DNA from 2 places in the Tessaracoccus terricola genome. Region 1 is predicted to be linked to the other one. Evidence: predicted binding sites of a transcription regulator. Region 1 holds the regulator's gene; the other holds the start of a gene.
The links. Region 1 encodes HrcA, which represses chaperone genes, less so after heat shock. Its sites were predicted from a motif close to TTGGCACTCGNNNNNNNCGAGTGCCAA; they were not measured.
Positions count from the first base shown of each region.

Region 2: groL (chaperonin GroEL) is a predicted target of HrcA. The motif match lies at 6,197-6,223, and genes of this name have one in related genera.

Region 1 covers NZ_BAAHBS010000005.1:970,137-979,720, forward strand. Annotated here, with positions in the region: gene ACYU7G_RS14435 (hypothetical protein) at 1-312, shown strand, start outside; gene ACYU7G_RS14440 (Type 1 glutamine amidotransferase-like domain-containing protein) at 455-1,186, shown strand; gene ACYU7G_RS14445 (GntR family transcriptional regulator) at 1,324-1,719, shown strand; gene ACYU7G_RS14450 (ABC transporter ATP-binding protein) at 1,724-2,434, shown strand; gene ACYU7G_RS14455 (hypothetical protein) at 2,419-3,237, shown strand; gene pdxH (pyridoxamine 5'-phosphate oxidase) at 3,342-4,007, opposite strand; gene ACYU7G_RS14465 (DUF3097 domain-containing protein) at 4,097-4,939, shown strand; gene ACYU7G_RS14470 (DinB family protein) at 4,981-5,535, shown strand; gene ACYU7G_RS14475 (inositol monophosphatase family protein) at 5,579-6,352, shown strand; gene ACYU7G_RS14480 (MBL fold metallo-hydrolase) at 6,354-7,193, opposite strand; gene hrcA (heat-inducible transcriptional repressor HrcA) at 7,295-8,308, shown strand; gene dnaJ (molecular chaperone DnaJ) at 8,319-9,482, shown strand; gene ACYU7G_RS14495 (16S rRNA (uracil(1498)-N(3))-methyltransferase) at 9,479-9,584, shown strand, end outside.
Region 2 covers NZ_BAAHBS010000005.1:211,959-221,542, reverse strand. Annotated here, with positions in the region: gene ACYU7G_RS10830 (DUF3027 domain-containing protein) at 1-336, opposite strand, end outside; gene ACYU7G_RS10825 (cold-shock protein) at 341-724, opposite strand; gene nagB (glucosamine-6-phosphate deaminase) at 810-1,625, opposite strand; gene ACYU7G_RS10815 (hypothetical protein) at 1,809-2,585, shown strand; gene ACYU7G_RS10810 (NUDIX hydrolase) at 2,549-3,076, opposite strand; gene ACYU7G_RS10805 (copper homeostasis protein CutC) at 3,097-3,807, opposite strand; gene ACYU7G_RS10800 (tetratricopeptide repeat protein) at 3,965-4,315, opposite strand; gene groL (chaperonin GroEL) at 4,445-6,082, opposite strand; gene ACYU7G_RS10790 (hypothetical protein) at 6,331-7,161, opposite strand; gene ACYU7G_RS10785 (hypothetical protein) at 7,174-8,877, opposite strand; gene ACYU7G_RS10780 (hypothetical protein) at 8,874-9,584, opposite strand, start outside.

The sequences.
Region 1 (9,584 bases):
GGTGCCGGTTTCGCCAGGTCTCTGCCACGACAGCCCCAGAGCGGGACCGCGGAGGACATGCTCTGGGAAACAACGCCAGAGAAGTTTCTCGAGCGTTACCCGGACAGCGGGATCGTGGAGTCATACGGGCCGCAATCCCCGCCCATGTGCATCGACTTCTGGATCTATCTTGATGTTGAATCTCGACGGGCCACGCTGTCCACGGAAGGGTTGGGGGCCGGCACGCCAGAGGTCGAGCTGAGTGGCGACGGCTTCGAGGACGCGAACCGTCTGGAGAAGGTTGTCGCCCAAGCCCTGAGGGCCGAAGCCTGAGCCGAGTCTCGCGCTCGGTTGCCGCCGCCGCATCCCTGGCGCTCACCGTGGAGATCCAGATGGTTCACCGTCAGAGTCTCCACAGTGAGCGAGATGGCCGGAGGAGGGCCGACGCACGGGGGGGTCGCTAGCCTTGTGGCCCATGGCAGTCACGAGCAGTTCGAACCCGGCAAGCGGCACGGTCGTCACCCTGGGAGGCGGCGGCTTCTCGATGTCGGACGACGGCAGCTCGCTGATCGACGATCATCTTCTCGAGCTCACCGGGACTGACCGCCCGAAGGTCTGCTTCGTCCCGACGGCCAGTGGCGACTCACGCGACTACAGCGAGCGGTTCGAGCGGGCCTTCGCGGGCCGGGCCCGGACGTCGGTGCTGTCGCTCTTCTGCCAGGACCCGTGGGGCTACACCGACCCGTCGATGCTGCTCGAGCAGGACCTCGTCTACGTCGGTGGCGGCTCGACCGCCAACCTGCTCGCTGTGTGGCGCCACCACGGCCTGCCGGAGATCCTGCGCCGGGCCTGCGGGCAGGGGACCGTTCTCGCGGGGATCAGTGCCGGAATGACCTGCTGGTTCGAAGCCTCCTCGACGGACTCCTACGGGCCCCTCGCCCCGCTGCGTGACGGGCTGGGCTTCCTGCCCGGGGGAGCGTGCCCCCACCTGCTCGGCGAGGATGGCCGCCGCGCCAGCCTGCGCCGCTGGGTGGCCACCGGTGAGATGCCGACGACGCACGCCGCCGACGACCATGTCGCCCTCGTGTGGCGCGACGGCGCCCTCGTGGAGGCGGTCGGGGAGGCCGAGGGGCGCCCGGCGTTCCGGGTCGAGCGAACCGGTGACCAAGTGGTCGAGCACGAGATCGCAGTCCGACTGCTGGGCTGAGCCCTGCCTCCGCTCCGGCCGCACACCTCCCTGCGGGCGCCGCCCCCGTTCCTTGACTTGGTCCTTCCCCACGGTCCCTCCGCGTGCTACTGTATTAAGCACTTAGTACAGCAACACAACCCGCGAGGAGGTGGCCCATGGAGTTCGACAGCACCCAACCGATCTGGCTCCAACTGGTCGCGGAGTTCTCGCGACGGATCGCCGTCGGCTCCTGGCCGGCGGGAGAGCGGATCGCAGGAGTGCGGGAACTCGCGGCAGACCTCGGGGTCAACCCGAACACGGTGCAGCGCGCGTTCGGTGAACTCGAGCGGGACAGCCTCGTGCGCTCCGAGCGCACGACGGGACGGTTCGTGACTGATGACGGGGACCGCATCAGCGGGCTCCGACGGCGGCTCGCCACGGCGGCCGCGGACGACTTCGTACAGCGCGGGCGAGGGTTCGGGATGACCCTCGACGATGCCCGCGCACTACTGGAACAGAGGTGGAGCGATGACATCGACCATGAATTTGACGGCACCGGAAGGGAGGGCTGAAGCCATGACCGGTAACGCGATCGAGGTCCGGGGTCTGACCAAGACCTACGGCAGTCTCCGGGCCCTGGACGCCCTGGACCTGAACCTGCCCTACGGCCAGGTGGTCGGCCTGCTCGGGGAGAACGGCTGCGGCAAGACCACCCTGCTCAAGGTCCTCGCGGGGGTGCTGCAGGACCACGAGGGGGCGGTCGAGATCGCAGGTGCGCCGCTCGGACCGGAGTCGAAGGCCCGGGTCAGCTTCCTGCCCGACGTGAGCTTCCTGCCGGACAGGGCCAAGGTCTCCTACTGCCTGGACCTGTACGAGGACTTCTTCACCGACTTCGACCGCGCGGGTGCGCAGGACCTCATCAAGTTCTTCGGTCTCGAGCAGTCCATGCGGCTCAGGCAGATGTCCAAGGGCATGCGGGAGAAGGTCCAGATCGCCCTCGCCATGTCACGCCGGGCACGCGTCTACCTACTGGACGAGCCCATCTCCGGCGTCGACCCGGCCGCTCGCGACGTCATCGTCCAGGGCATCCTGCGCAACCTCTCCGAGGACTCGCTCCTGCTGATCTCCACCCACCTCGTCCACGACCTCGAGGCCATCCTCGACGGCGTCGTCATGATGCGCCACGGCAAGGTGCTTCTGGGCGGTCAGGTGGACGACCTGCGCGCGGAGCACAACAAGTCAATCGACCAACTCTTCAAGGAGGTCTACTCATGGTCGGCAAACTGATCAAGCACGAGGCCATCCGCACCGGCGGAATGCTCGGCGTCCTGTTCGGCGCCGCGACGCTGCTGGCCGTCGTCGGCGCCCTGCTGGCCGCCACCGGCTGGCCCGTGATCGCCCAGTTCGGGCTCGTGGTCTCCTTCGTCGGCGCCGTCGGGGTGCTGCCGGCCACGCAGCTGGCGCTCGGGCTGGACTACTGGCAGACCGGCTACCGGCGGATCGGCTACTTCACCCAGACCCTGCCCGTGAAGGGCGCCACCATCTACTGGGCCAAGTTGGCCTGGGGGACGCTCGTCGTGGTCGCGTCACTGCTGGTCGCGCTGGTGCTCAGTGGGATCACCTTCATGGGCAACGCTGAAACCCTGGGTTACGCCCCGATGGACCTGTTCGGCCTGGTCGGCCAGTGGTGGGCCGCGGTGGTCGCGGTGATGCCGTGGTGGGGATGGGTGGTCGGTGTGCCGATGCTCCTGTTGCTGGCCGTGTTCAACCTGCTGCAGTACTACTTCGCGGCATCGGTGGGCAGCGAGAAGCGGTTCGGCTCCCTCGGGCTCGGCGGACCAGTCCTGGTGTGGTTCGCGCTCTACATGGCCCTGCAGATCGTGCTCGTCGGCTTCATGCTGATCCCCCTCGGTGTGGGAGTGGAGGGCGGCTCCCTGACGCTGGTCTCGGAGAACTACCTCGCCATGGTGCTGAACAACATCAACCCCGCGACGGCGCCCATCGGATTCCTGCCGGGCTTCCTGGTGGCCGCAGTGTTCCTGGTGTGGCGCACCGTGGTCTCCTGGAACAGCAAGGTCTCGCTGGCCTGACCCAGGAATCCTTGGGTCGACCGCTGGTGGCTTCGGCTCGAAGGGTCTCGTGAAGGCCCTTCGAGGCTCGCTGCCGCTCGCTCCTCACGGAAACTGTGGGGCGGTCACGGGCACAGGCGGGCGGTCTCCCAGCCTCCCTCGACCGCGGTGAAAACCACCCGGTCGTGGAGGCGGGAGGGCCGCCCCTGCCAGAACTCGATCTCCTCCGGCACCACCACCAGCCCGCCCCAGTTGGGCGGGCATGGCACGTCCTGGCCCTCGAAGCGCCGCTCTGCCTCGGTCACCTTGGCCTCTAGTTCCCCGCGCGAGGCGATCCGCGCGCTCTGCCGCGACGCCCACGCCGCCACCTGCGACCCGCGCGGGCGCATCGCGAAGTACTCCTCCGAGACCGCCGTCGACGTCCGGCGCACGGTGCCGTCGATCCGCACCTGTCGGTGGAGTTCGGGCCAGTGGAAGTGCAGGCAGGCGCGGGCGTTGTCGTCGAGGTCCCGCCCCTTGGCGGAGTCGTAGTTGGTGAAGAACATGAACCCGGCCGTGTCCCAGCCCTTCAGCAGCACCACGCGTGTGCGCGGCTGCCACGTCCCGTCCGGGGTGGGGTGCGCGGTGGACAACGTCATTGCCGCCGCCTCGAACAGCTTGCCGGCGTCCTGGGCGTCGGTGGCGTCGTCCATCCAGTCGGCGAAGAGGTCGAACGGGTCGGCGGTGCGGCCGTCGTCGAGGGTCGTGGAGTCGTAGTTAATCCGTCGGTTCCGGAGGTCGTGCACGCTCATGGCTCCAGTCTGCTCCCCACCTCCCGGATTCCGGGGAGGCGGGGTGGCGTTCCGTGGATTCCCGGTGGGGAGGGCCTAGCCTTCCTCGGGTGAACCGCTACTCCCAAGACGTGCTGCGCCCCGGCTGGCAGAAGGCGCACCTCAAGCAGACCCGTGACGTCCCCGTCGAGAAGGACATCGTCGTCGAGTTCGACGACTTCGTGGGGGCCGTCGTCGGTTGGGAGAACGGCATCGTCGTCCTCGAGGACCGCAAGGGCAAGCGGCGCAGCTTCCCGTTCGGTCCCGGTTTCCTGCTGGAGGGCCAGCCCGTGGCGCTGCGGCCCCCGTTGCGCAAGGCCGCGAGCAAGCCGAAGTACACCGCTTCCGGGTCGCGCGCCTCGGCCACGCCGGAGCCGGCCCGCACGGCCCTGCCCAGCCGCATCTATGTCGAGGGCCGCCACGACGCCGAACTGGTGGAGAAGGTCTGGGGCGACGACCTGCGCCACGTCGGTGTCGTCGTCGAGTTCCTCGGCGGCATCGATGACCTGCCCGACGTCGTGGCCCAGTTCCGGCCCGAGCCGGGGCGACGCCTCGGGGTGCTGGTGGACCACCTGGTTCCCGGTAGCAAGGAGTCCCGGATCGTCGCCCAGGTCCACAAGGCCGGGTTCCGCGACGTGGTGCTCGTGGAGGGCCACGAGTACATCGACGTCTGGAACGCGGTGCGGCCGGCCCGCGTCGGCCTCAAGAAATGGCCGGAGATCCCGCGCGACGTCGACTTCAAGAAGGGCACGCTGAAGGCGCTCGGGCTCCCGCACGCGGACCAGAAGGACATCGCACGCGGCTGGCAGGCAATCCTGGCCCGAGTGGAGTCCTGGCGAGACCTGGAGCCCCGCTTCAACACCTTGGTGGAGAAGCTGATCGACTTCGTGACACAGGACCACGTCGGCCCCTGAGGGTGGCATCGTTGGGAGCCCGACCGGAAGGACTTTCCCAGATGACCGACCTCGGACAGGAGAAGACCGAACTCCTGGACATGCTGGACCTGCGCCGAAACTTCCTGCTGAGGACCGTCGAGGGCCTCACCGACGAGCAGGCCTCCGCCACCCCAACCGTGTCCACGCTCCGGCTCGCGGGCCTCGTAAAGCACGTCACCGCCAACGAGGCCGGGTGGGTGGACTTCATGCGGCACGGACCGGCCGCCAAGGCCGACGAGGACTGGGGCTCGCTGGACTGGGAGGCAATCTCGGCCGGCACCCAGGAGATGCCAGAGTGGCTCGCCGCCCAGGAGGCGCAGTGGAGCCTCGCCGTGGGCGAGACCCTCGCTGACCTGGTGGCGGGCCTCAACGAGCAGGCGGCCCACACCCGCGTCGTGGTCACCGACGTGGACCTGGACCACAAGCACGACCTGCCCGAGGCGCCCTGGTTCGAGCCGGGAGCGCAGTGGTCGAACCGTGAGGTGCTGCTCCACCTGATCGGCGAGACCGCCCAGCACGCCGGCCACGCCGACATCATCCGGGAGACCATCGACGGCCAGAGAACCATGGGCTGAGCGCTGGATGCCAGCCGCGGGTGCGCGGCGCTAGGGTTGCCACATGGATACCGCTGCCGTCCTCGAACTGATGCAGGAGACCGCTGCGGAGGTGATCAACCCCCGCTTCCGCGCGCTGGCCGACGGCGACGTCGAGACCAAGAGCCACGCCAGTGACTTCGTCACCGTCGCCGACAGGGAGGCGGAGGTCATGCTCACCGAGCGGCTCCGGGCCGCCAACCCGGACGCCGTGGTGGTGGGGGAGGAGGCGATCTTCGCCGAACCGGACCTGCGCGAGAAGCTCAACAACGCCGACCACGCGTTCATCATCGACCCCATCGACGGCACCGCCAACTTCGTCCGCGGCAAGGACGAGCACGGGATCATCATCGCCGAGACCAAGGGTGGCGTGACCACCCGCGGCTGGATCTGGCAGCCGCAGACCGGCCGCGCCTACGTCGCCGAGCGCGGTGCGGGCGTGCGGCTGAACGGCGAAGTTATCGTCCCCGACAAGCCGGAGCGGCTGCCGCAGGGCGCCACCTCCAAGGACGCCCTCCAGGGCTACGACGGCGGCGGCAAGCTCAGCCCCACCATCCACACGAAGTTCGCCTGCTGCTTCGACTACCCGGCAGCCCTGCACGGCGAGTACGACTTCATCTACTACACCAGCCTGATGCCGTGGGACCACCTCGCGGGTGCGCTGATGCTGACGGAGAACGGCGGCGTCAGCCGGACCATGGACGGCCTGGCCTACACCGTGCTCTCACGCAGCAAGGGACTGCTGGTGGCCAACGACATCCTCGTGTGGCTGACCGCCCAGCAGAACTGGAAGCGCTGAGTCACACCCCCATGATGGGCAGCTGGGTGCGGGGCTTGATGCCCTTGGCCTCCAGCTCCGCGTAGATCAGGGGCAGCGCGACGGCCATGGTCTCCGCGCTGAAGGGCCACTCCGCCTCAGTGGCCGCGTCCTCGAGTTTCACACCCTGCTGGATCAGCGCCTCGGTGGTCCCGTAGAGCATCCCCACCTCGGCGCGCTGGATGAACCCGAAGTTGCGTTCGACGACCTCGCCGTGGCCGGGCACGAAGCGGGTGCCCTCCCGGGACGCGCCGAGCACGCCGTCGAGGGCGGTGGGCCAGTTGCTGATGTTGGAGGTCTCGTCGAACTGCGGGTCCTGTCCCTCCTCGAGCATGTCCCCGACGAAGGTGATGTCGTCGTCCGGGACCAGCACGAACGCGTCGGCGCCGGTGTGGCCGCCGCCGAAGTGGACCACCTCGACACGCCGTCCCCCGAGGTCGACGGCCTTCGCGATGGAGAACGTGTCACTGGGGCGGGGGAGCTCGGCCAGGCCGAGCTCCGAGGCCTTGGCCGCCGTCTCGGCGGAGGGCTCGGTGTCGGTCAGGTTCTCGTGCGCGATGCTCACCAGGTCCGGCATCCCGGTGATCCCGAACCAGTGGTCCCAGTGGTTGTGGGTGACCACCACATTGGTCACGGGCACACCGGCGCGGGCATTAGCGGCTGCCAGGAGTGCTGCTCCCTGCTCGGCGGAGGAACCGGAGTCCACCAGCAGGGCCCGCTCCTCACCCACCACCAGCCCGATGTTCACGGAGGCCGGCTCCAGGGTGGTGAGCAGGACGTTGGGGGTGAGTTCACGCCAGGTGATGGTGTCGCTGTCAGGCATGCCCGCCAGCTTATGCCCTCCGTGATTCGCCCCTCCTGCGCAACCACAACTACACTGGCACTCGCATGCCGTGAGTGCCAGAATCGATCCCGGAGGTGAACATGCTCGACGACCGCAAGCTGTCGGTGTTGCGTGCCATCATCACCGACTACGTGGACCGCCGCGAGCCGGTCGGGTCGAAGGCACTGGTGGACCGCCACCGGCTGGACGTCTCGTCGGCCACCGTCCGCAACGACATGGCCGTGCTGGAGGAGGAGGGCTACATCACCCAGCCCCACACCAGCGCGGGGCGCATCCCGACGGACAAGGGCTACCGCCTGTTCGTCGACAAGCTCGCCAGCGTGAAGCCGCTCTCGGCGGCCGAGCGGCGGGCCATCTCGACGTTCCTGTCGGGCGCCCTCGACACCGACGACCTGGTCACCCGCACCGTGCGGCTGCTCGCGCAGCTGACCCGGCAGGTGGCAATCGTGCAGTACCCGGTGGCACAGCGCGCCGTGGTGCGGCACTTCGAACTCGTCCCGTTGACCACGGACCGGCTGCTCGTGCTGGTGGTGAACTCGACCGGGAAGGTGGACCAGACCGTCGTCGAGTTCCCCGTCCCCGACGAGCGCATCCTCGCCCCCATCCGCGCCAAGCTGCTCGAGGCCGTGGTGGGGCGCACCGCACCGGACGCAGCGCAGGCCCTCGGCAAGGTGCTCGACGAGTTCCCGCCCGTGGACCGTGCGCTGGCCGCACCCGTCGTGGCCACCCTCCTCGAACTCCTGGGACCGGACCACGCGGCACACGTCGTCGTGGCAGGGGTGCCCAACCTGGCGTCCTTCGACTCCGGGTTCCACAGCAATTTCCGCCCGCTGCTGGAGGCCCTCGAGGAGCAGGTGGTGCTGCTGCGGCTGCTCGACGAGGCCGCCGGTGACGACGTCACCATCCGCATCGGCCAGGAGAACCGGGCAGCCGGCTTCGAGTCCACCTCGCTGGTGGCATCCGGCTACGGATCAGAGGGGGACCTCGCGGCGAGCCTCGGTATCGTCGGTCCCACCCGCATGGACTACCCATCAACCATCGCATCCGTCCGCGCCGTCGCGCGGTACGTGAGCCGATTCCTGACGGAAGGCTGAACCCACCCGAATGAGCAAGGACTACTACGGCATCCTCGGCGTCGAGCAGGAAGCGACGGCCGAGCAGATCAAGAAGGCCTACCGCCGGCAGGCGATGAAGGTCCATCCCGACGTCGCCCAGGGCGACGACGCCGCTGACAAGTTCAAGGAACTCAACGAGGCCTACGAGGTGCTCAGCGACCCGAACAAGCGGGCCGTGTTCGACCGCGGCGGGGACCCGATGTCCAACCAGGGCGCCGGCTTCTCCGGGTTCGGCGGCGGCTTCGCCGGCGGGTTCGACTTCTCCAACCTCGTCGACGCCATGTTCGGCGCCCAGGGCACCCGCGGCCCGCGCTCCAGGGTCCGGCACGGCCAGGACGCGCTCATCCGCGTCAGGCTGCAACTGCACGAGGCCGTGTTCGGCGTCACCAAGTCCATCAAGGTGGACACCGCCGTCGTCTGCCCCAAGTGCCAGGGCCGTGGCGGCGAGCCCGGCTCCGAGCCCGTGACCTGTGTCACCTGCGACGGCGCCGGCGAGGTCTCGCAGATCCAGCGCAGCTTCATCGGCGACATCCGCACCGCGCAGCCGTGCCCAACCTGCCGCGGCTACGGCACCACCATCCCGCGCCCCTGCGGCGAGTGCTCCGGCGAGGGCCGCGTCCGCTCCGCCCGCAACATCTCCGTGCGCATCCCCGCCGGCGTCTCCACCGGCATCCGCATCCACCTGGAGAGCCAGGGCGAGGTGGGGCCCGGTGGCGGCCCCGCGGGTGACCTCTACGTCGAGGTGCAGGTGGCCGAGCACGAGACCTTCCGCCGCGACGGCGACAACCTCGAGATGGTCGTGAAGCTGCCGATGACAGCCGCGGCGCTCGGCACCACCGTCGACGTCACCACCCTCGAGGCGGAGTGGGAGAACTCCGACGAGGCCGACCGCAAGGTGGCCGTCGAGGTCCCCGCCGGGACCCAGTCCGGCACGCGGATCGCCATCAAGGGCCGCGGCGTCCCGAAGCTGCGCGGCGGTGGCCGCGGCGACCTCGGCATCACCTTCCTGGTCCAGACCCCCACGAAGCTCGACGAGCGCCAGCGCGAACTGCTGCGCGAGTTCGCCGACGTCCGCCACGAACGCCTCGACGAGGTGGAGGCCCACAGCGGCGGCAAGGGCGTCCTGGGGTGGCTGCGCGAGGCCTTCAAGTGAGCCTTCCCCTGTTCCTGGCCGAACTGGCCGGCGTCGTCGTCGGTGGCACGGCCACGGTGACGGGGGACGAGGCGCGCCACGCCGTGGCGGTCAAACGCATCC
Region 2 (9,584 bases), 760 kb from region 1:
CGTCGCCATGAGCATGCCGGCGCCGATGTCGCCGGGGCCGATCCGGTCCTCCCACGGCACCCAGTCCGGCGCCAGGAGGGCGTCGCTCTGGGGCAGCAGGACCACCTCGTTGACCGTCGGTGCCTTGGCACGGGCGGCCCGGACCATGGTCACCGCCCAGTGCCAGCCGGCGTAGCCGGGCAGCTGCGCCTCGAAGTAGTGCGTGACGATGCGATCGGCCTCCGCCACTGCGCTCTGGTGCTCGCCGACGGCGTCGGCGCCGGCCTGCTCGACGGCAGCCTCGCGGGCGAGGTCCACCGCCGCTGCGGTGACTGCGTCCAGTTTGGGGGAGGCCATTTGCTCACAACTCCAGTTCGTCGGCGACGCGGCGCAGCAGCTGCGCCGTGCTCGCGGCTTGCTTGTCCTCGGGGTGGCGGCCACGGCGGTAGCCGTTGCCGAGCCGATCCAGCAGGGCGATGAGGTCCTCGACGATCACGGCCATCTGCTCCGGCTTCTTGCGGGCCGCCTTGGACAACGAGGGCGGCGCATCGACCAGTTCCACGGAGAGCGCCTGCTCACCGCGGCGCCCGTCCATGACACCGAATTCGACGCGCTGCCCGGCCTTCAGGGAGGTGACTCCCGTCGGCAGGACGTTGGCACGCACGTACACGTCGCCGCCGCCGTCCTTGGTGATGAAACCAAAGCCCTTGTCGGCGTCGAAGAACCGCACCTTTCCAGTGGGCACAGCTTTCCCTCGCAATCTCTGTTCGCTCGACTTCCCATCCTATCGTGCCGGGAAAGCGGGCGAGCACAGCCCTCGGGGCGGGTTCTCAGCCGGCGGAGACGTTGGAGAGTTGGACACCTTCGGCGGGGGTGCCCGTGGTGGGCACCTCGAGGGAGTGGCGGAAGTAGTCGGCGTAGCGCAGCTTGGCGCCGGCGGCCTCGTCCACCACCACGAAGACCTTCGGGTGGAACTGCAGGATGGATGCGGGGCAGACGCCCGCGACGGGACCCTCCACCATGGCGGCGACGGCGTCGGCCTTGTGCTCACCGGAGGCGACCATCACGATTGCGCGGGCCTCCATGATGGTGCCGAGGCCCTGGGTGACGCAGTGCGTGGGCACGGTCTCGCCGTCGGAGAAGAAGCGCGCGTTGTCCTCGCGGGTCTGGCGGGTGAGGGTCTTGACCCGGGTGCGGGAGGAGAACGACGACGTGGGCTCGTTGAACCCGATGTGGCCGTTGGTGCCGATGCCCAGGATCTGCACGTCGACGCCGCCCACCTCGGCGATGGCGTTGTCATACTCCGCCGCGGACGCCGCCAGGTCGGCGGCGAAGCCGTTCGGCACGCGCACCCGGGAGGGGTCCATCCCGAGGGGCTCCTGCACGGTGCGGCGGATCGTCTCCTTGTAGCTGAGCGCGTGCTCGGGCGGGATGCCGACGTACTCGTCGAGCGCGAACGCGAGGGCGTGGGAGAAGTCCACCTCCCCCGCCTCCACCCGGCGCGCCAGCTCCTGGTAGAGCTGGATCGGGGAGCTTCCGGTGGCAACGCCCAGGACGGGGGTCTGGTTGCCGGAGATGCTCGAGATCACACGGTCGGCCGCGACGGCACCGACCTCTGCCTCATTCGGACAAATGACGACTTCCATTGCGCACTCCTGTGAAAGAACCCGGGGACGGGCAAGCTGCAAGACAATTTACTGAGGGCCCCAACAAATGTTGGCGCCTGCGGGAGAATCTATCTGCCCGCAGGCACAGCGCACAGGCCGGGGCCCCGTTTGCGCCGAACTGCTCACGCGAGCTGCACGGGGCCCACGGTTAGGATGGGGCCCATGGCTAGTTGGACCGACGGCGCGGCGTACGCGCCCATTGAACGCCCTGACGGCTTCGCCACCCCAGAGGTGGAGGCGCTCGAGGTGGCGGTCCCCCAACTGGCGCAGACACCCGGCCCGATTCCCGCGCCGCAGGGTTTCCAGCCGTCGGCCCCGCAGGCCCCGCTGGACCAGATCCGAACGGACCCGCCCCCCACTCGTGACCCGGCGACGCCGTTCACCACGGCCACGGCGACGTTGACGGCCGGACCCGACCAGTTCCAGACGGGCGAGCGGGACCCGCGGCAACCGTTCGAGACCTACACCACCGGCGTCGGCTCCCAGGAACTGCCGCCGCCCACCGGGGCGCCCCTGCCCGCCCCGACCGGGGCACCGCTCGCCCTGTCCGAACTGCCCCCGCCGGGCGCCTGGCCCGCCCCGGACGGTTCGGTGCCACCGCCGCCGGGACAGTTCGCGCCCCGCGGGCCGGCACCGTTGAACGCAGAGACCCTGAAGACGCTGCGCACGCTGCTGATCCTGGCCATCGTCGCGTTGGGCATCGGGCTACTGGTCCCGGGCACGGCACCGTGGCTGGTCCTCGCCACGGGCCTCCTCGGACTGCGCACCAAGCCGCTCACGGGTCAGATGGGAACCTCGGCGTGCTGCGCGGGGGTGGCGCTGCTGCTGTTCGGCCTGGCGCTGCCTGAGGTGCCACGGCTGCTGAGCGCCGTCACCTCCATCGTGTTCATCATCTGGGCCGCCTACGGCCTGCGCAAGGGCCCACTGCCCCGCAGGTGATCCTCCAGGAGCCGGAGCTCCCCGGGCCCCAGCGCCACTGTCGATTCGTCCATCACACCCAGCTGCAGTGGTTCCCCACCCTCCCAGTGCGCCAGTTCGCCCAGGTTGGCGGGCCAGACGTCGTCGGGGAGGTCCGAGACGCGCCACCAGCGGAACCCCTTGAGCCGGTGGCGCTCGTTGGCACTCCAGGCCAGCGGCGCGGGCTCGAACCTGTCGGTCCGCAGCCGGAAGAACGACTCGTGCTGCACCAGCACGCGGTCGGAGTAGCCGTGCACCGCGATCCGCTCCGCCACCGGGCCCTCGAGCTGTTCGGGCGAGACGGGCAGGCCTGTCTCCTCGTGCGCTTCCCTGGCCGCGGCCGTGCGCGCGGACTCGCCGTCGTCCACCCCACCGCCGGGGGTCACCCACCAGCCCGACTCCACCACCCCGGGGTCGGAGTCGGCGATCAGGAGCACCTCGTCCCCGGCCAGCACCAGGACCCGGGCTCCCAACCGATGGTGCAGTGGCCGGGTCAAAGGCTGCGCTGACGCTCGTGGCGGACGGTGTCGTCGACGAGGTCCCGCCAGGTCTGGACCAGGTCGGAGTCCACGTAGGCCTTGAAGGAGCCGCCCGGGCGGGCGGAGCTGCCGATGTGGAAGGCGCGCACCCCTGCCCGGACCAGCCAGGGGACGTGTTCGGGGCGGAGCCCCCCGCCGGCCATGACCAACCGGGCGACGCGCTCGTCGGCCCCGGCCCGCCGGATGAGTTCGTCGAGGCCCTGCTCCACCCCGCGGGCGGAGCCGGCGGTGAGCACCTGGTCCAGCCGGGGCAGTTCCAGCAGCGTCGCCCAGGCGCGTTCCAGGTTGAGGCAGTGGTCGACGGCGCGGTGGAACGTCCAGGGCCAGTCCGCCTCCCCCGCCAGTTCGGTGACCACCTCGACGTCGACGTGGTTGTGCCCGTCCAGGAAACCGAACACCACGCCGTCGGCGCCGGAGTCCAGGTAGCTCTCCACCAGGCCCTTGAGGCGGACCACCTCACCGCCGTCGGTGCGGAAGCCCTCGCGCAGGCGCACCATCGGGCGGATGTGGATGGACGTGGCGCGGCGGACCTTCTCGACGGTGCGCGGCTCGGGCGACAGGCCGTCGTGGTCCATCGTGCCGAGGAGTTCGATGCGGTCGGCTCCCCCGGCCTCGGCGCGCTCGGCGTCGGCCGCGTGCAGCGCGATGACCTCCAGCAAGCTCATGGCCTCATCTTGCCAAGCCGCGCGGAAATGTGAGCGACAGACACTCGCTGATGGTCGAACCCGGCCCGCCGGGCCCCGGCCACCGACCGACCCGACACGCCGACCGGAATCGCCGGAAGGGGCACCCGCACCCCTTCCGGCGATTCCGGTCGGCGTGTCAGGCGGCGGCCGTGATCCGGTCGCCCGCCAGGTCCGCCGGGTCACCGGTGAGCGCGGCGAGCACCCGGCGCACCCCGACGGCCTCCTCGCGGCGGCCGTCGCGCTCCAACGTGCGGGCCAGCAGCAGCGTCACGTAGGAGTTGGTCGGGTCCTGCTCGAGGATGGTTCGGCACTCGGCCTCCGCGGGTCGGAGGGCGGCCTTGTGGAAGAGGGCCCGGGCCAGGTACTCGCGCACGGACAGGTTTCCGGGGTCGTCGGCCAGGACGCGCCTGAAGTGCTCGGTGGCCGCGCGATAGTTGCGGTCCTCGAAGGCGCGTACGCCGAGGTTGTGGATCAGCAGGGTGTTCACCAGGGGCTCCCTTCAGTCAGACCAACTGGTACACACTTCAACTATTTCTGCGAGCGATCTATTCCCGGACGACGAAGGGCGGCCCGACCGGAGTCGGACCGCCCTTCGAGCGGGTTCAGCGCGATGGGATCAGAAGCCCATGCCGCCCATGCCACCCATGTCATCGCCACCACCGGGCATCGGGGCAGCCTTCTCGGGCTTGTCCGCGATGACGGCTTCGGTGGTGAGGAACAGGGCCGCGATGGAGGCTGCGTTCTGCAGTGCGGAACGGGTCACCTTGGCGGGGTCGATGATCCCGGCCTCCACCATGTTGACGTACTCGCCGGTGGCGGCGTTGAGGCCCTCACCCTGCGGGAGTCCGGCAACCTTCTCCGCGACGACGCCACCCTCGAGGCCGGCGTTCGTGGCGATCTGGCGCAGCGGGGACTTGGCAGCGGTCAGCACGATCTGTGCGCCGATGGCCTCGTCACCCTCGAGCTCGTCGATGACGGCCGAAGCCGCGGCAGAGGCCTGGAGCAGCGCGACGCCACCACCGGGCACGATGCCCTCCTCGACGGCGGCCTTCGCGTTGCGGACGGCGTCCTCGATGCGGTGCTTGCGCTCCTTGAGCTCCACCTCGGTGGCCGCACCGACCTTGATGACGGCGACGCCACCGGCCAGCTTGGCGAGGCGCTCCTGCAGCTTCTCGCGGTCGTAGTCGGAGTCCGAGTTCTCGATCTCGCGACGGATCTGCGCGACGCGACCCTCGATGGCGGCGGCCTCGCCGGCACCCTCGACGATGGTGGTCTCGTCCTTGGTCACGAGCACGGAACGCGCACGGCCCAGCAGGTCCAGGGAGACGGCGTCGAGCGACAGGCCGACCTCCTCGGAGACCACCTGGCCACCGGTGAGGATGGCGATGTCGGCCAGCATGGCCTTGCGGCGGTCACCGAAGCCCGGGGCCTTGACGGCGACGGACTTGAAGGTGCCACGGATCTTGTTGACGATCAGGCCGGCGAGGGCCTCGCCCTCGACGTCCTCCGCGATGACCAGCAGCGGCTTGCTGGACTGCATGACCTTCTCCAGGACCGGCAGGAGGTCCTTGAGGGAGGAGATCTTGGAGTTGACGATCAGGATGTAGGGATCGTCCAGGGTGGCTTCCATGCGCTCCGCGTCGGTGACGAAGTAGGGCGAGATGTAGCCCTTGTCGAAGCGCATGCCCTCGGTCAGCTCGAGGTCCAACCCGAAGGTGTTGGACTCCTCGACGGTGATGACACCTTCCTTGCCGACCTTGTCCATGGCCTCGGAGATGATCTCGCCGACGGTGCTGTCAGCGGCGGAGATCGACGCGGTGGCGGCGATCTGCTCCTTGGTCTCGACGTCGATCGCGAGCTTGGTCAGCTCGTCGCTGATGGCCTTGACGGCCTTCTCGATGCCGCGCTTGATGCCCATCGGGTTGGCGCCGGAGGCAACGTTGCGCAGGCCCTCGCGGACCATCGACTGGGCCACGACGGTGGCGGTGGTGGTGCCGTCGCCGGCGACGTCGTCGGTCTTCTTGGCGACCTCCTTGACGAGCTCGGCACCGATCTTCTCGAAGGGCTCCTCGAGCTCGATCTCCTTGGCGATGGAGACGCCGTCGTTGGTGATGGTGGGCGCGCCCCACGACTTCTGGAGCACGACGTTGCGGCCCTTGGGGCCGAGCGTGACCTTGACCGCGTCGGCGAGGGTGTTCATGCCCTTCTCCAGCCCGCGGCGGGCCTCTTCGTTGAATTCAATCAGTTTTGCCATGGTGTTTCGGGAGTCCTCCCGTCAGTGGGGGCGGTTGCCCCGGGGTGTTCGTATCTGGGTAGATCCGCGACGGTGCCCGCGACGGACGGCCCGGAGGCCTCACCTTGCAGATCAGTAGCACTCAGCCCAGCCGAGTGCTAACTCCATTCTTAGCACTCCACCCAAGCGAGTGCAAAGATTTTCTGCCCTTCGACGACAGATCCCCGGAGCCGCGCCGCAGCACGCCCCCGGGGACCGGTCGGAACTCGTCAGAAGGTGGCCTGCGGCCACTGTGCGCCGGGCACGGAGCTGGCGGCGTTGTTCATCTCGCTGACTTGCTGGATGATGCCCATCATCGCGTTCACGTAGACCATGATGTAGCCGAAGATCGCACCCACCAGACCCAGGATCTGGGCTGCACCGATGGCGGTGCCGACGGGTACCGCCGCCAGTTCGATGATGCCCGCGATGATCCCGGCGATCGCTGTGATCAGTGAGGTGACGAACGTCACCGTCGTCTTCACGCCCTCCGCGCCGATCTTCTGCACCGCCTCGCCGAACGCCTTGGCGGCCTCCGCCACGTCGTTGGCGTGGTTGTACTGGCGGTCCATGGTGGCGGTGAACTTCTCCGCCGCGGGACCGGTCCAGCTGACGCCGGCCGACTTGAGGTTGCCCGGGTGCAGGGTCATGGCGAAGTCCGCACACTTGGGCGCCAGCTGGTCGCGCAGCTGCTCACCGGCGGAGCGCACCTCCCAGGGGGCGAGCACGTGCTTCATCGCCTCGTAGATGCGGTCGTAGATGGTGGCGATGGTGTCCACCGCACGTCGCAGCACCCTGCAGGCGTTGTCCACGACGGTCTTGGCGAACTTGCCGGCGGGCATCCAGCAGAACCAGCTCAGGATCCCCGAGAGCTTGTCCAGGATGCGCTCCGCCTTGTCCAGGACCTGGTGGCAGAAGTTCTTCACCTTCTCGATCAGGTTCTGGACCTTGTCGATGATGTCGAGGATCCACTGGACGTCCAGTTGGAACGAGCAGGCGTCGATGGTGGGGACCGAAGCCCCCGCCGCCCCGGCGATTCCACGTGTCACTGCGTATGCCATTTCAGTTCACCCTCACTCGTTGATGCTGGCCGCAACCTGCACGGCGTCGGCTTCTTGCTTCTGGTAGTCGGTCGCGGTCTGCTGCAGTCCCTCGGCGATCGCCGCGAGTTCCTTGGCCGCACCGCCGTAGTGGGTGGCGAACTTCTCGTTGCCCTCCCGGTACGGGCCGGCGGCCAGGAACCACAGGCCCCAGTGCTGGACCAGTGGGGAGGCCGCCTCGAAGCAGGCCTTCAACGTCTCCGCCAATGGCACGAGGTCCGCGAAGTACGCGGCGTCGTCACGGATGTCGGACAGGTCGACCGTGAAGTCCTCCGCTGTCGCACCGCCACCTCCGCCGTCGCCTCCACCGGAGCCCATGCCGCCATCGCCGGGGCCACTGCCGCCGCCACCGGGGCCGCTCCCACCGCCACCAGGGCCACTGCCGCCCCCTCCGGGGCCGGTGGGCATCCCGCCACCGCCGGGGCCACTGCCGCCGCCACCGGGGCCGGTTGGCATCCCGCCACCGCCGGGGCCGCTACCGCCGCCACCGGGGCCGGTTGGCATCCCGCCATCACCCGGACCGCTGCCACCACCGGGACCGGTGGGGAGGTCGTCGCCGGTTGGGAGGTCGTCGTTCGGGACGCCCGGGCCAGCGACCCCGTCGTCCGGGCGGGCCTCCACGTAGTCGGGGATGCCGTCGTTGTCGGAGTCGACGTCGCGGTAGTCGGGGATGCCGTCACCATCGGTGTCCACCGGGTCGTGCACCAGACCGTCGTCGCCGATCCCGGAGTCCGGAACGTCGGGGTTGGGGACGTCGGGGTAGTAGGGCCCGGGGGTGCCGGGCGGCGACGTCGGGTAGCTGCCCGAAGGGCTCACGCCGGTGTCCGACCCCGGCCACGTGACGTCCTCCCTGGGCATGGCACCGCCGATGCCGCCGGAGGGCAGGTCCGTGCCGACGCCACCCCCACCCGGGAGTCCGCCGCCACCGCCGGAGGGCATGCCACCCCCGATGCCGCCGCCCATTCCGCCGCCGGACCCGCCACCGAGGTCCGCGCCGGCGTCCTCGCCGCCGCCGGAGCCGCCGCCGGAGGAGCCACCACCGGAGGGGCCGCCGCCTCCCCCGCCTTCCTCGGCAGCGGGTTCCTCCTCGCCTGCGCCTTCGGGACCGCCGCCACCGCCACCCTCGGAGCCGACGCCGCCCTCGGCGCCGGAGCCCGTCGCCTCGGGGACGTCGACGTCGACGGTGCCGTCGGCGTTGACTGTCATGGTCTGGCCGTTGGCCTGCTCGATGGTGATCGAGCCATCCTCGTTGCGGGTCACGACGGTGCCGGCCTCGGTCTCGAAGGAGCCGCCCACGGCGAGGGTGGAGACGTCGAGCACCTCCTCACCATTGGTGAAGTCGGAGTCGATCGTCACGGTGCCGTCGGCCCCGACGGTGATCTCTGCGCCGTCGGAGGTGCTGATCACCGTGCCGTCACCGCTGGTGTCCACGACCGACCCGTCGGGGGCCACCGCCACCGTCTCGTCGACGACGGTGGTGTCACCGGTGATGTCGACGGCGTCGTCCGGCACGGAGGTCACAGCCTCGCCGGCGACATAGTCCTCGGCCGGCTCGGCGGCCTCGGCATCGACGCCGGCCTGCCCGCCGGGTGCAGCCTGGCCACCCCGCATGGTGCCGAAGTCCGTCTGGGAGTCGGGCCATGCGAACCGGCTGCCCGGGGTCACGTTCTCGCTCACAGTGAATCTCCTCGCTCGTTCTGCGCAGCAACCACCGCGGGCAGCTGCTCGATGATCTCGTTGAATGAATCGGTCAGGACGTTGCCGGACCTGCCGGCGAGCCAGCTCTCCTTGATGGAGACCTCGGAGACCAGGCCCGCGAACACCCGGACACCGACCATGCGGTTGGCCGTGTGGACCCAATCACCCACCGACTCGTCGGGCACGAACTCCTCCGGGTCCCGCGGCAGGTCCGCGTCGCCGAGGTTCTGCATCTTCAGGCTCTCGACGTCCAGGCGCTTGCCGAGGTTCTCGATCATGTCCGGCAGGGCGTCAACCTTGGCCTGCAGGCTGTCCTCGCTGATGGGGGCCAGCAGTTCCTCGGTCTTCTCCTTCAGCAGGGCGTCCCGGGCGGCGTCCACCTGGGCCTGGTCCACCTCGGGCGCGTCGCCGTCCTCGGCGGCCTCCAGCGCATCGATGTCGAATCCCATCGCGCGGGCCTGGGCTCTCCCGAGCACCTCGCCGATGAGCGCGGCCAGGTCAGCGGGCTCGACCTTCTCCTGCCAGGCCGGGACCACCGAGATGGCGGCCAGCGTCGTGTCGGGGCGGACCGTCACGCGGACCACGCCCGCATCGTCGGTGACGGTCACCTCCTCCGTCATCGGCGCCAGCGTCGCGAGTGCGCCAAGAACGTTGCGCAACTCCCTGTCCAGGTCCGCCATCAGTTC